2 regions of the Methylobacterium sp. J-072 genome follow, and region 2 is predicted to be linked to the other one. Evidence: predicted binding sites of a transcription regulator. Region 2 holds the regulator's gene; the other holds the start of a gene.
The links. Region 2 encodes LexA, which represses DNA repair genes until DNA is damaged. Its sites were predicted from a motif close to TGTTCNNNNTGTGTTCNG; they were not measured.
Positions count from the first base shown of each region.

Region 1: MKK67_RS05510 (PA0069 family radical SAM protein) is a predicted target of LexA. The motif match lies at 4,089-4,106, and genes of this name have one in related genera.

Region 1 covers NZ_JAKSYK010000056.1:8,218-13,977, forward strand. Annotated here, with positions in the region: gene MKK67_RS05505 (methyl-accepting chemotaxis protein) at 429-2,561, opposite strand; gene MKK67_RS05510 (PA0069 family radical SAM protein) at 2,950-4,065, opposite strand; gene MKK67_RS05515 (hypothetical protein) at 4,208-4,726, shown strand; gene MKK67_RS05520 (amino acid permease) at 4,865-5,760, shown strand, end outside.
Region 2 covers NZ_JAKSYK010000011.1:2,182-7,941, reverse strand. Annotated here, with positions in the region: gene MKK67_RS00275 (ComEC/Rec2 family competence protein) at 1-1,709, shown strand, start outside; gene lexA (transcriptional repressor LexA) at 1,703-2,425, opposite strand; gene MKK67_RS00265 (biliverdin-producing heme oxygenase) at 2,723-3,319, shown strand; gene MKK67_RS00260 (hypothetical protein) at 3,409-3,864, shown strand; gene MKK67_RS00255 (hypothetical protein) at 3,888-4,103, opposite strand; gene fae (formaldehyde-activating enzyme) at 4,345-4,884, shown strand; gene MKK67_RS00245 (Uma2 family endonuclease) at 4,885-5,505, opposite strand; gene MKK67_RS00240 (hypothetical protein) at 5,569-5,760, opposite strand, start outside.

The DNA.
Region 1 (5,760 bases), on a different contig from region 2:
ACAGGGTTGCATGCCGGGCGCGATCACCCTCATCGCACACAGAAGACGCGGGTCCCCCCTCCCGTTCGGGCTACAAGGTTCACACGTCTTCGACGGAAGAGGATGACGGCCGGGGACGCGCGCCTCTCACCCTGCCCCTCTGCGGGCTATCGGGTTCCCACATCCCCGGATGTGGCGCGGGTCCCCTCTCCCGTGCGGGCTAGCGGATTCACGCATCCCGTTCTGTCGTAAGCGTCTGAAACGCCACGCGTTTTCCCCTCCCCGCAAGGGGGAGGAGAGCGCGTCGCGCCTCGCCGAAGACGACGTGCAAACATCGCAGCCCCTTCGGGAGACGGGACGCGTCGCGCCCCGCAAGAGCGATGACGCGTCCACCTGTGTAGTCCGTAGCCCTGCACGACCGACACATCACCGCGAAAAATGACCCGCGTTCAGGCGGCCCGCACGGTGGCGAGGAAGCGGTCGACCTCGGCGGCGAGCTGCTCGGACTGGCGCGACAAGCCGGTGGCGGACGCCAGAACCTGCTCGGCCGCGGCGCCGGTCTGCTCGGCGGCCTGGGCCACGCCGGCGATGTTGCCGGTGACCTCCTGGGTCCCGGCGGTCGCCTGGGTGACGTTGCGGACGATCTCCCGGGTCGCCGCCCCCTGCTGCTCCACGGCCTCCGCAATCGCGCTCGCGACCGTGTTGATCTCCCGGATGCGGCCGGTGATCGCGCCGATCGCGCCCACCGCCTCGCCGGTCACCCCCTGGATCCGGCCGATCTGGTTGGCGATCTCTTCGGTCGCCTTGGCAGTCTGGCTGGCCAACTCCTTCACCTCGGTCGCCACCACGGCGAAGCCCCGGCCGGCCTCGCCGGCTCGGGCCGCCTCGATCGTGGCATTGAGCGCCAGCAGGTTGGTCTGCGCCGCGATCGACGCGATCAGCTGGACCACGTCACCGACCCGGGCAGCGGCGGCGCTCAGCTCGGAGACGAGGGCGGCGGTCTGGTCGGACTCGCCCACCGCCCGCTGGGCGAGGATCGTCGAATCCTGCACCTGCCGGCCGATCTCATCGACGGAGCTGCCGAGCTGCTCGGCAGCGCTCGCCACGGTGTTGACGTTCGACGCCGATTGCTCGGCCGCCGCCGCCACCGTGCCGGACTGGCTGGCGGTCTCCTGGGCGCTCGCGGTCATCTGCGAGGCGGTAGCCTGCAGCTCGGTCGCGGCGGACGAGACCTGCGTGATGATGCCGGAGACCGCGGCCTCGAAGGCTTCCGCCATCTGCCGCGTGACCGCCCGGCGCTGCGCCTCGGCGGTGCGGCGCGCCTCGTCCGCCTCGGTTTCGATCTGCCGGGTCCGGAGCAGGTTGTCCTTGAACACCTGGACGGCGGCGGCCATGGCGCCGATCTCGTCCTGACGCTCCCGGGCCGGGACCACGACCGAGGCGTCGCCGGCGGCCAGCGCCCGCATGGCCTCGGTCATGCTGCGGATCGGCCGGAGAACCCGGCGGACCACCACGAGGGTGCCGATCCCGGTCAGCAGGATCGCGGCAGCGAGGAACAGGACGGTCCGCAGCAGGGTGGCGCTTGCTTCCGCGGTCAGTGCCCGAGCCCGATCGACCAGCGCGTCGAGGGCGGTGCTTGCGAGGTCGGCGATCGTGTTCACCTCGGCGGTCTGGCGCGTGCGCAACTCGTCGATAGACAACCCTGTCGGTCGGCCCTGCGTGAGCGCCTCCGTAACGGCCTGGCGGCGTGCAGCCGCCTCGCCCTCGAAATTGTCGGCCTTGGCCTTGCGGAAGGCGGCCCGGACCGCGTCCGCGGTCTCGTCGGCGGCGGCCCGGGCCACACCGTCCCAGGCGCCGGCCAGGCGACCGCGTTCCTCGGACGCCGCGACGATGTCCGCCTGCGACCAGGGCGTGCCGGCGGCGACCGCGAGCTCGATCCGCACGACCACGCCGCCGATCAGGGCCCGAGACATCCAGGCCGCGCGCTTCAGATCGAGGTAATGGGCCAGAGTCGCGTCGCCGCGCGGGATCACGGCATCGACCGCGTCGTTCGCCGCCATCAACGCATCGAGCAGCGCCTGAGACGCCCCCGCGAAGGGCGGCAGCGTGCCGGCGGATCGTTGCGCCGCCGGCACCGCCAGGGCGGCATCGACCTGCGGGCGCAGCTCGAGCAGGGCCGCGTAGGCCCGTTGCGTCAGCTCGGCCTTCTCCCGCACCGCAGGCACGTCGACCTCGCGGGCCAGAGTCCCGAGCCGCTCGACACCGCTCGCCAGGGTCGCGCGTTGGGTGGCGATCAGCTCCACGTCCTTTCCGGGTATCGGTGCAGCGGCCTTGAGGGCCTGAAGCGTGCGGCCGCGCTCCATGCGGATGGCGAGCAGATCCTTGAGGAGCGTCCGGCTCGCCTCCGTGAGCGCCACCACGCGGCGGCTCTGATCGGCCTGCATCTGGGCGTCCCGCAAGGTCGTCACGCCCGAGCCGAGCAGCATGACGCTCATCGCGAACAGGATCGCGCACAGGATTTTGCCGATCGATAGCCTCGCCGAAGCGATGCGGCTGAGCGACGGGTGCGGCGCGCGAGACATCGAAATCGTTTCCGTAAAGACTGAGTCGTTAAGCTTTTTTGCGAATGCGATCCAGAACAAATCCGAGATCTTTTTCGGAATAATATTCTACATGACGCGGGTTATGCCGCCTGCAACACACATTTATGACAATCAATATTAATAAATGCCCGACGATCAAGATTGTTTTGCTTCACGTACTTACACTACAACGCAGCCGATCGAAATTTCGGTCGGGTCGTCATCTGAATCCGTGGCGCCCAGAACTGATCCTTGCCGCCATCCGGACGCCAGGAACGGTGCCCGGTCCTGCGTGCCTGGAGCCGGCAAACGCATCTCAGCTGCGCGAGGCACGCGGGATTGCACTTGCGCTTCGAGGTCGGCGATCCTCCGGGCGGATGCGACCGCCTCAGAACAGCGCGAGTTGCGCCCCCGGCTTGCGGAACGCCGTCCGGTTCAGCCCCATCCGCCCGAACGCGAAGCCGAGCCGGCCACCCGCCAGGCGGACCCGCTGGCCGATCATCTCGGCATAGGCCCCCTCCCCGCGGAAGCGGTGGCCGAATCGGGGATCGTTCTCGCGGCCGCCCCTCGCCTGCGCCAGCAGCGCGAAGGCCCGGGCTTGGCGCTCGGGATAGTGTTCGGCAAACCAGTCGGCCACCAAGTCGGCGACCTCGCCGGGCAGGCGCAGCAGCGCGTGGCCGATGCGGCTGGCACCGTGCTCCCGGGCCTGCGCCAGGATCGCCTCGATCTCGTGATCGGTCAGGCCGGGGATGATCGGCGAGACGTTGACCATCACGGGCACCCCGGCCTCAGACAGGCGCCGCATCGCCGCGAGCCGCTTCTCCGGCCGCGGTGCCCGCGGGTCGAGCAGGCGGGCGAGGCGCGGGTCCAGCGTCGGCAGCGAGACCGCCACGAGCACGAGGTTGTCCGTGGCCATCTCGGCCAGGATGTCGAGATCGCGCAGCACCAGATCGGACTTGGTGGTGATGCCGACGGGGTGGCGCGCTGCCTGGAGCACCTCCAGCACCGCACGGGTGATCCGGTGCTCGCGCTCCACCGGCTGGTAGGGATCGGTGGCGGTCCCGAGGGCGATCGTCTCCGGCGCGTAGCCCGGCGCGGCGATCTCCCGCGCCAGGAGCTTGGCCGCGTCGGGCTTGGCGAAGATCCGCGACTCGAAATCGAGCCCCGGCGACAGGCCGAGCCAGGCATGGGTCGGGCGCGCGTAGCAGTAGATGCAGCCGTGCTCGCAGCCGCGATACGGGTTGACCGACCGGTCGAACGGGATGTCCGGCGAGGTGTTACGGGCGATGATCCGCGTGGCGCGCTCCAGCGTGACCTGCGTGCGCAGGGGAGCAGGCGCATCGGTTTCCCAATCGGAATCCTGGAACACCTCGCGTCTTGCCGCCTCGTAACGGCTCGTCGGGTTCGCCGTGGCGCCGCGGCCGCGCCGGGCCTCCGGGGGCAGCATGCTCGAACCGAGACGCACGGGCGCTCCGGGGATGGAGCCGTTCCGAATCTCAGCCATCGCGCACCGCCCCGTGTTTCACGTGGAACATAGCGCGAACACGAGATCCGCCAACGCCTCAATTTCAGGCAAACGCCGCCGAGCCCGGTCGAGACTTCGCGCCCCGGTTTACCGCTGCGCAAAATCGTCTATGGGCGCGCACATGCTCTCCGCGGTAACCTACCTGGCCGACCCGGCCGATCCGGATGCGATCGATCGCCTGGCCGACACGCTCAGCGTGCTGGTGTCGGGCGTGGCCGGCGGCCTGGTCGGCGACGCCGTGATCGTGATTGGCCGGGAGAGCGAGGCGGCGGCGGCCATCGCGGACGCGACGGGGGCGGTGCTGGTGCTTCACCAGGGCAGGAACCCCTATGGGGCGGGCGCTGCGGAGGCTCGGCGGGACTGGGTGCTGTGCCTGGAGGCGGGCGATGTCCCGGCCGAGGGCTGGATCCGCACCCTCGACCGCTTCGTCGGCACCGCCCGGCCGGAGACCGGGCTCGGCCGCCTGCACCGCCCGGCCGCAGGCTGGATCGGCCGCCTCGTCGGCCGGATCGAGGCCCTCCTAGGCGCCAGGCAGGCGCGGGCCGGCGACGTGGTGCGGCGGGAGGCGCTGCGGGCCGGCGCGGTGTTCGCGCCGCGTCTCAAGGTCCGGCCGCTGATTGCCCGGATCGACCGTCCCTGATCGACAGTTTGTCGCAGCGCGACTTGTCGTTGTTGGCTCGAGAAGCGTTAAAATTCCTGGCGCCGTGGCAGAAAACTTGCTGCATTGAAGGTTACAGGCGCGCGCCACTCCCGTGGCGCCACGAGGAAGGATACGCCGATGGACTCCTCGGGCCTGATGGGGCGGAAATCCGTCGACGACATTCTGGAGAGCGGCGAGGGCGAGGAGCAGCTCTCGAAATCCCTCGGCGCGCTCTCGATCACCGCCATGGGCGTCGGGGCGATCATCGGGGCCGGCATCTTCGTCCTCACCGGCACGGCGGCGGCGCAATATGCCGGGCCGGGCATCATGCTGTCCTTCGTGCTCGGCGGCATCGCCTGCGCGTTCGTCGGCCTGTGCTATTCCGAGATGGCCGCGCTGATCCCGGTGGCCGGGTCGAGCTACACCTACACCTACGCGACGCTGGGCGAGTTCTTCGCCTGGCTGATCGGCTGGGACCTGATCCTCGAATACGCGATGGGCGCGGCCACCGTGGCGGTGGGCTGGTCGGGCTACGTCACGAGCCTCCTGAAGGATGTCGGCCTGGCGATCCCGGCCCGGCTCGCGCACGCGCCGGGCACGGCGATCGACGGCGGCGGCACCGCCCTGTTCAACCTGCCGGCCGTGGTGATCGTGGCGCTGATCACGCTCCTGCTGATCCGCGGTACCAAGGAATCGGCGCGGTTCAACAACATCATGGTGGCGGTGAAGCTCACCGTGGTGGTCGCCTTCATCGCGCTCGGCTGGGGCCATGTCGACACGGCGCATTGGAGCCCGCTGATCCCGCCGAACGAGGGCAGCTTCGGGCAGTTCGGCTATAGCGGCGTCCTGCGCGGGGCCGGGGTGGTCTTCTTCGCCTTCATCGGCTTCGACGCGGTCTCCACCGCCGCCCAGGAGGCCCGCAAGCCGCAGAAGGACATGCCGATCGGCATCCTCGGCTCGCTGATCGTGTGCACGATCCTGTACGTGCTGGTGGCCGCCGTCCTGACCGGATTGGTGCCCTACAAGGAGCTCAA
Region 2 (5,760 bases):
AGGCGGCGCGGCCGGGCGGCTACGACTTCGCCCGGGACGCCTACTTCCAGGGCATCGGCGCGGTCGGCTCGCTGATCGGCACGATCACGGTCCGGGAACCGCCCGCACCGCCGCCGCTACGCCTCCGGCTCGCGGCCTTGCTGGACGAGGCCCGCAACGCGCTGACGCGCCGGATCGCCCAGGCCGAAGGCGGCCAAGCCGGGGCGGTGGCGGCGGCCCTGGTCACCGGCAAGCGCGGGCTGATCGGGCCGGCCGCCAACGACGCACTCCGGGCCGCGGGCATCTATCACGTCGTGTCCATCTCCGGCCTCCATATGGTGCTCGCCGCCGGCGTGGTGTTCTGGCTGGTCCGGGCATTGCTCGCCCTCGTGCCGTTCTGCGCCCTGTGGTGGCCGATCAAGAAGATCGCGGCCGGCTTCGCGATGCTGGGCGTGACCGCCTATTGCGCCTTCTCTGGCTGGGACATCGCCGCCGAGCGCTCGCTGATCATGACCCTGATCATGCTGGGCGCGATCCTGGTCGACCGGCCGGCCCTGTCGATGCGCAACCTCGCGCTGGCCGCCCTGATCGCCCTGGCCCGCGAGCCGGAGGGGCTGCTCGGGCCGAGCTTCCAGATGTCGTTCGGGGCGGTGGCCGGGCTGATCGCCTGCGCGCGGCTGATCGACGGACGCCTGTTCCGCCGCCCGGGGGCAGGGCGGGTCGAGCGGCTCGTCGGCACCGGGCTCTCGGCCGTGATCGGCACCCTGGCGACGACGCTCGTGGCGCAGATCGCCACCGCGCCGTTCGCCACCTACCATTTCCAGACGATCCAGCCGTTCGGGCTGATCGGCAACGCCCTGACCCTGCCGCTCGTCTCGCTGGTGGTGATGCCCGCGGCGGTGATCGGGATCCTGGCCTATCCCTTCGCCCTCGACCGGCCGGTCTGGTGGCTGATGGGGCAGGCGGTGGGCGGCATGCTGGCGATCTCCGAATGGATCGCCGGCTTCGATCGCGCCACCCTGGTCCTGCCGGCCTTCGGCACCGGCGCGCTGGGGCTGCTGGCGGCCGGGCTGCTCCTGGCGACGCTCCCGGTCTCGCGGCTGCGCTGGCTCGCCCTGCCGCCGGCCCTGCTCGGGCTCGGCCTCGCCGCGATGCCGGAGCGCTTCGATCTCTACGTCGACCGGCAAGGCGGCGGCGCGGCGATCCGGGGACCGGACGGCCTCCTGTCGACGCTGGGCAGCCCCTCGGCCTTCGTGCTGGAGCAATGGCTGAAGGCGGATGGCGACGGGCGATCGGCCAGGGCGGTAATCGGCGGCGCCTCGAAGGGGGGCCGATGCGACAGGCTCGGCTGCACCGCGCGCCTGCCGGATGGCCGCGCCGTCGCCCTGGTCCGCGACCGGCGCGCCTTCGCGGAGGATTGCGCCCGGGCGGCTTTGCTGATCACGCGGCTCGCCGCGCCGCCGAGCTGCACGGGGCCGCTGGTCATCGACCGGCGCGTCCTCGCCGCCCGCGGCGCCGTCGCCGTCCGGGCTGAGCGCGACGGCTTCACGCTACGCGACACCCGCGGCGACGGACGCTCGGTGCCATGGCGGCCGTCACTCACGGCCAAGCCATCGACGGCGCAGCGCCCGGAGGCGCCGGCAGATCCCGGCGACGCGATCCCTGCTGAGCCCGACGCGACCGGCGCCGATGCGGCGCCCGGCGACGCCCCGGCCGCGCCGCTTCAGTAGCGGCGGACGAGGCTGACGAGCCGGCCCTGGATCTGAACCCGGTCGGGACCCAGCACACGGGTCTCGTAGGCCGGATTGGCCGCCTCCAGGGCGATCGAGGAGCCCCGGCGACGCAGGCGCTTCAGCGTGGCCTCCTCGTCGTCGATCAGTGCCACGATGATGTCGCCGGTATTGGCCGTGTCCTGCTTGCGGATCACCACGAGGTCGCCGTCGAGGATGCCGGCATCGACCATCGAGTCGCCGCGCACTTCGAGGGCGTAATGCTCGCCGCCGGCCAGGAAGTCCGGCGACATGGTGATGGCGTGGCTCTGGTTCTGGATGGCCGAAACCGGCGTACCGGCCGCGATCCGGCCCATCACGGGGATCGAGATGGCGCGCCCGCCATCATCGATCATCCGGGTGGTCGCGGGCTGGGCCGGCGGCAGCTTGGACTTGCCGCCCTCGACCACGCTCGGCGTGAAGCGACGGGGCTCGGCGGGCGGCGCCGCCGGCTGGGACAGGCTCTCGGGAATGCGGATCACCTCGATGGCCCGCGCCCGGTTCGGCAGACGCCGGAGGAAGCCGCGCTCCTCCAGGGCCGTGATCAGCCGGTGGATGCCCGACTTGGACTTGAGATCGAGGGCGTCCTTCATCTCGTCGAACGAGGGAGGGACACCGCATTCCTGCATGCGGCTCTGGATGAAACGCAGGAGATCCAGCTGCTTGCGCGTGAGCATCGACGGGGACTCGCGGCTTGGTGGGCCGCATCGACGCGGCCTCAGAAACAAATCACGAACACGTTAAACGTTCCGCAAGTGTTCTGCAAGCCTGATCCGGCCAAGCTTGATGGGCGAAGCGCCCCGATCACGCAAGCCTGCGCAGTCTGCCGGTCGGCCTCACGGTGACCTGAATCGCATCGGATGATCCGGACGCTATGACGGTTCGTGCCGGATGGCGAGGTCCCGACCTCGACCCGGATAGAATAGGCCCCGACCGCCTCGGATGGTCGAGGGCCCCATCAAGACCTGGGTCACATGGACGTCTCAACATCCGATACGGTCGAACCGGGCAGCCGCGTGAAGCGCCTGAGGATGGCGACCGCGGCGGCCCATGATCAACTCGACCGGCGCGTCATGGCGGGAGAGCCCTTCGCGAGCCTCGAGCGGTACGCGCTGTTCCTTCAGGTCCAATACCGGTTCCATACACGCGTCGATCCGCTCTATCGCGACGGCGCGCTCGGCCCCGTCCTGCCCGATCTCGACGGGAGGCGCCGTCTTGCCCTGATCGCGCAGGATTTGCGCGACGTGACCGGCCGGATCCCCGACGTGCCCGCGGAGCGCGAGGAAGCGATCGATCCCATGGCCGGGCTCGGCTGGCTCTACGTCGCCGAGGGCTCGAATCTCGGCGCAGCCATCCTGCTCAAGGAAGCCCGGAAGCTCGGCCTCTCGGAAGGCCATGGGGCCCGCCACCTCGCCGGGCATCCGGACGGACGCGGGCTGCACTGGCGGCAATTCACCACCGCGCTCGACCGGATCGCGCTCGCGGATGACGGGGAGGCGCGCGCCGCCGCCGGGGCGACGGAGGCGTTCCGTTACGTGCACCGGCTCGTCGGGGACGCGTTCGGGGGTTGAGCGCCGTTCGGGGCGACAAACGCATTGACTGGTCAAGCGGGGCCGTTTCAATGCGCCACGGGGCTGGAACTGGGCTTGGGATGACGAGGATGCGACGGCGCGCGGCTCTGCTGCCCATCGGCTTGGTAAGTGTCGGCCTGGCTTTGGCCGGTTGCACCACCGGGTTCTCGTATATCTCGCGGAACTACGTCGCGCTCACGCCGCAGGTGGTCACCATCGGCTGCAAGGAGCCCTACGAGGTCTATGACAACCGGCAGCTGCGCCGGCTGCTGATCGTCTCCGACGCCCTGCGCGAGTATGCCGGCTGCAATCTCAGCGAGGTGCGGATCGATCCCGATCCGGCCGCGAGCCGGGTGAAGCGGTTCCGTACCGCCGCCCGGGCCTATCTCGACGAGACCGTGCGGGAGGATTGCCGGATCACCGGCGAGACCGTGTTCGATCCGCTGAAGAGCGAGTTCGCCTATGCCTGCGACGCGCCGGTGGAGAAGCGGGGCACGGTGGTGCCGCGCCTGCCCGGCCGCCAACCGGGCCTGAACCAGCAGTAATCTTTTCAGGGTCCGAGGGCCGGTCAGGTCCCGGGCTTCGGGAAGGTGCGCTCGGCGGCATCCCCGGCCGCCGCCAGCAGGGCGCGGGCGAAGGCGCGGGCCTCCGACCGGTCCAGCACGATCGCGGCCGTGACCGGGCTGCCGCCGAGGTCGGCGAGGGCGAGTTCCAGCCGCACCCCGTCCGGGATGGCGCTCGCCTGGAGGCTCCAGCCGCCTCCGCGATCCGTGCTCTTGGCCATCACAATTCCTTCCCGCGTGCCGGACCTGAGAAAACGCCGCAGGCTCCCGCCGGAACGGCCCGCGCCCGCGACTGTTCCCGCGCCGGTCCGAAAGCCGCCTCCCTGCCCGGCGGACAGATATTCCTCAAGACCCAGGCCCGGATCGCGTCGGGATGGGCGGGGCTGGCCCATCCCGAAGCGATTGACGCCGGGGCCCCGATGATGTCTCCCCCGGGCGACCTGACACGGGGAGTCGCGACACATGCAAGAGATCTGGTTCCGCACGGGCGAGGCCACCGTGCTGGCGGCCGAGGGGCAGTACACCGACGCGATGCCCGAGGTGCTGATCGGCTCGGTGCGTGGGCCGGTGGGTCAGGCCTTCGCCTCGATGATGGGGCAGGTCCAGGGCCATACAAGGATGTTCGTGGTGCGCGATCTCAACCAGCTGGTGCGCCCGGCCACGATGATGACCACCAAGGCGACGATCCACACGGCCGAGTATGTCGAGCTGCTCGGCGGAATCGTCCAGGCCGCCACCGGCGACGCGATCGTGGATTGCATCATCGAGGGCGTGCTACCGAAGGACGGGCTCGACGAGCTGTGCATGATCATCATGATCTGGCTCGACCCGCGCTGCGCCGAGGACGACAACCTCGACCGCAAGGATCTCTACCGCACCAATTACGAGGCGACGAAGCTCGCCATCGCCCGCGCCCTCAAGGGCGAGCCGACCGTGGACGAGCTGATCGCCAACCGGAAGACCGTGAAGCACTACGCGCTTGAAGACGTGATCGAGTATTGATCAGCGCCGCGCCCGCGCCAGCGTGGTGCGGGCGTAGACATCGCCCAGCCGGCAATCGAGCCCGGCCGAGGCGATGACGAGCCGGTCGTCGGGATTGGTCATCCGGCGGCGGACCCAACCGGATCCGTTCCGCTCCGACAGGGTGGCATCGAAGGCGCGCTGCTCGACGAGCAGCACCGCCTCGCACGTCGGCAGGGCTTCGTAGCCCGCGAGCTTGATCGCGATCTTCTGGCTCTTCATGCCGGCGGGCCGGCGTCGGTCGCTCGGAGATAGGATCTCGACCGCGAGAAAGCAGGCCGACACCACGTTGCGGCCCGGCTCGACCTCGTCGGCGTCGATGATCGCGACATCCGGGACGTAGACATGTCCTTCGAGCGTCGGCCTCAGGTCGATGGCCGGGTTCTGCACGGAGATCCGGCCGAGTCTCAGGCGCTCGATCCCGTCGGTCAGGAGGCGGTTCAGGTTGCCGGCGATGATCTGGTGATCGATGCTCGGCTGGGCCTGCATGAGGAAGCGTCCCGCGACGAGTTCCCACTTTTCCTCGTCGGGCCGCGCGGCGACGAAATCCTGGAAGCTCTGGTGGAGATCGAGCGGTGCGGGTTCCGCTGCCGAGGCCGTCATGACGGACTCCGTCCGGGTGATGAGACCAAAATCGGACCGGCCGCCGCCCCGGTCAAGCGACGCTCAATGCGGCGGGATCCGCCCCACCGAGCAGAGGGTGCGCATCGTGCTGCTGCCGGGATCGGTGTAGCAGGAGGCCGACCAGCCGTTCTGCTGGATGAACGACTTGCGGCGCTCCGAGACGGCGGTCCGGTAGGCGTCGGCGATGATCGGCTCGACCCGGGCGGCCGGCTCGCCGAGCAGGAGCTCGGAGGC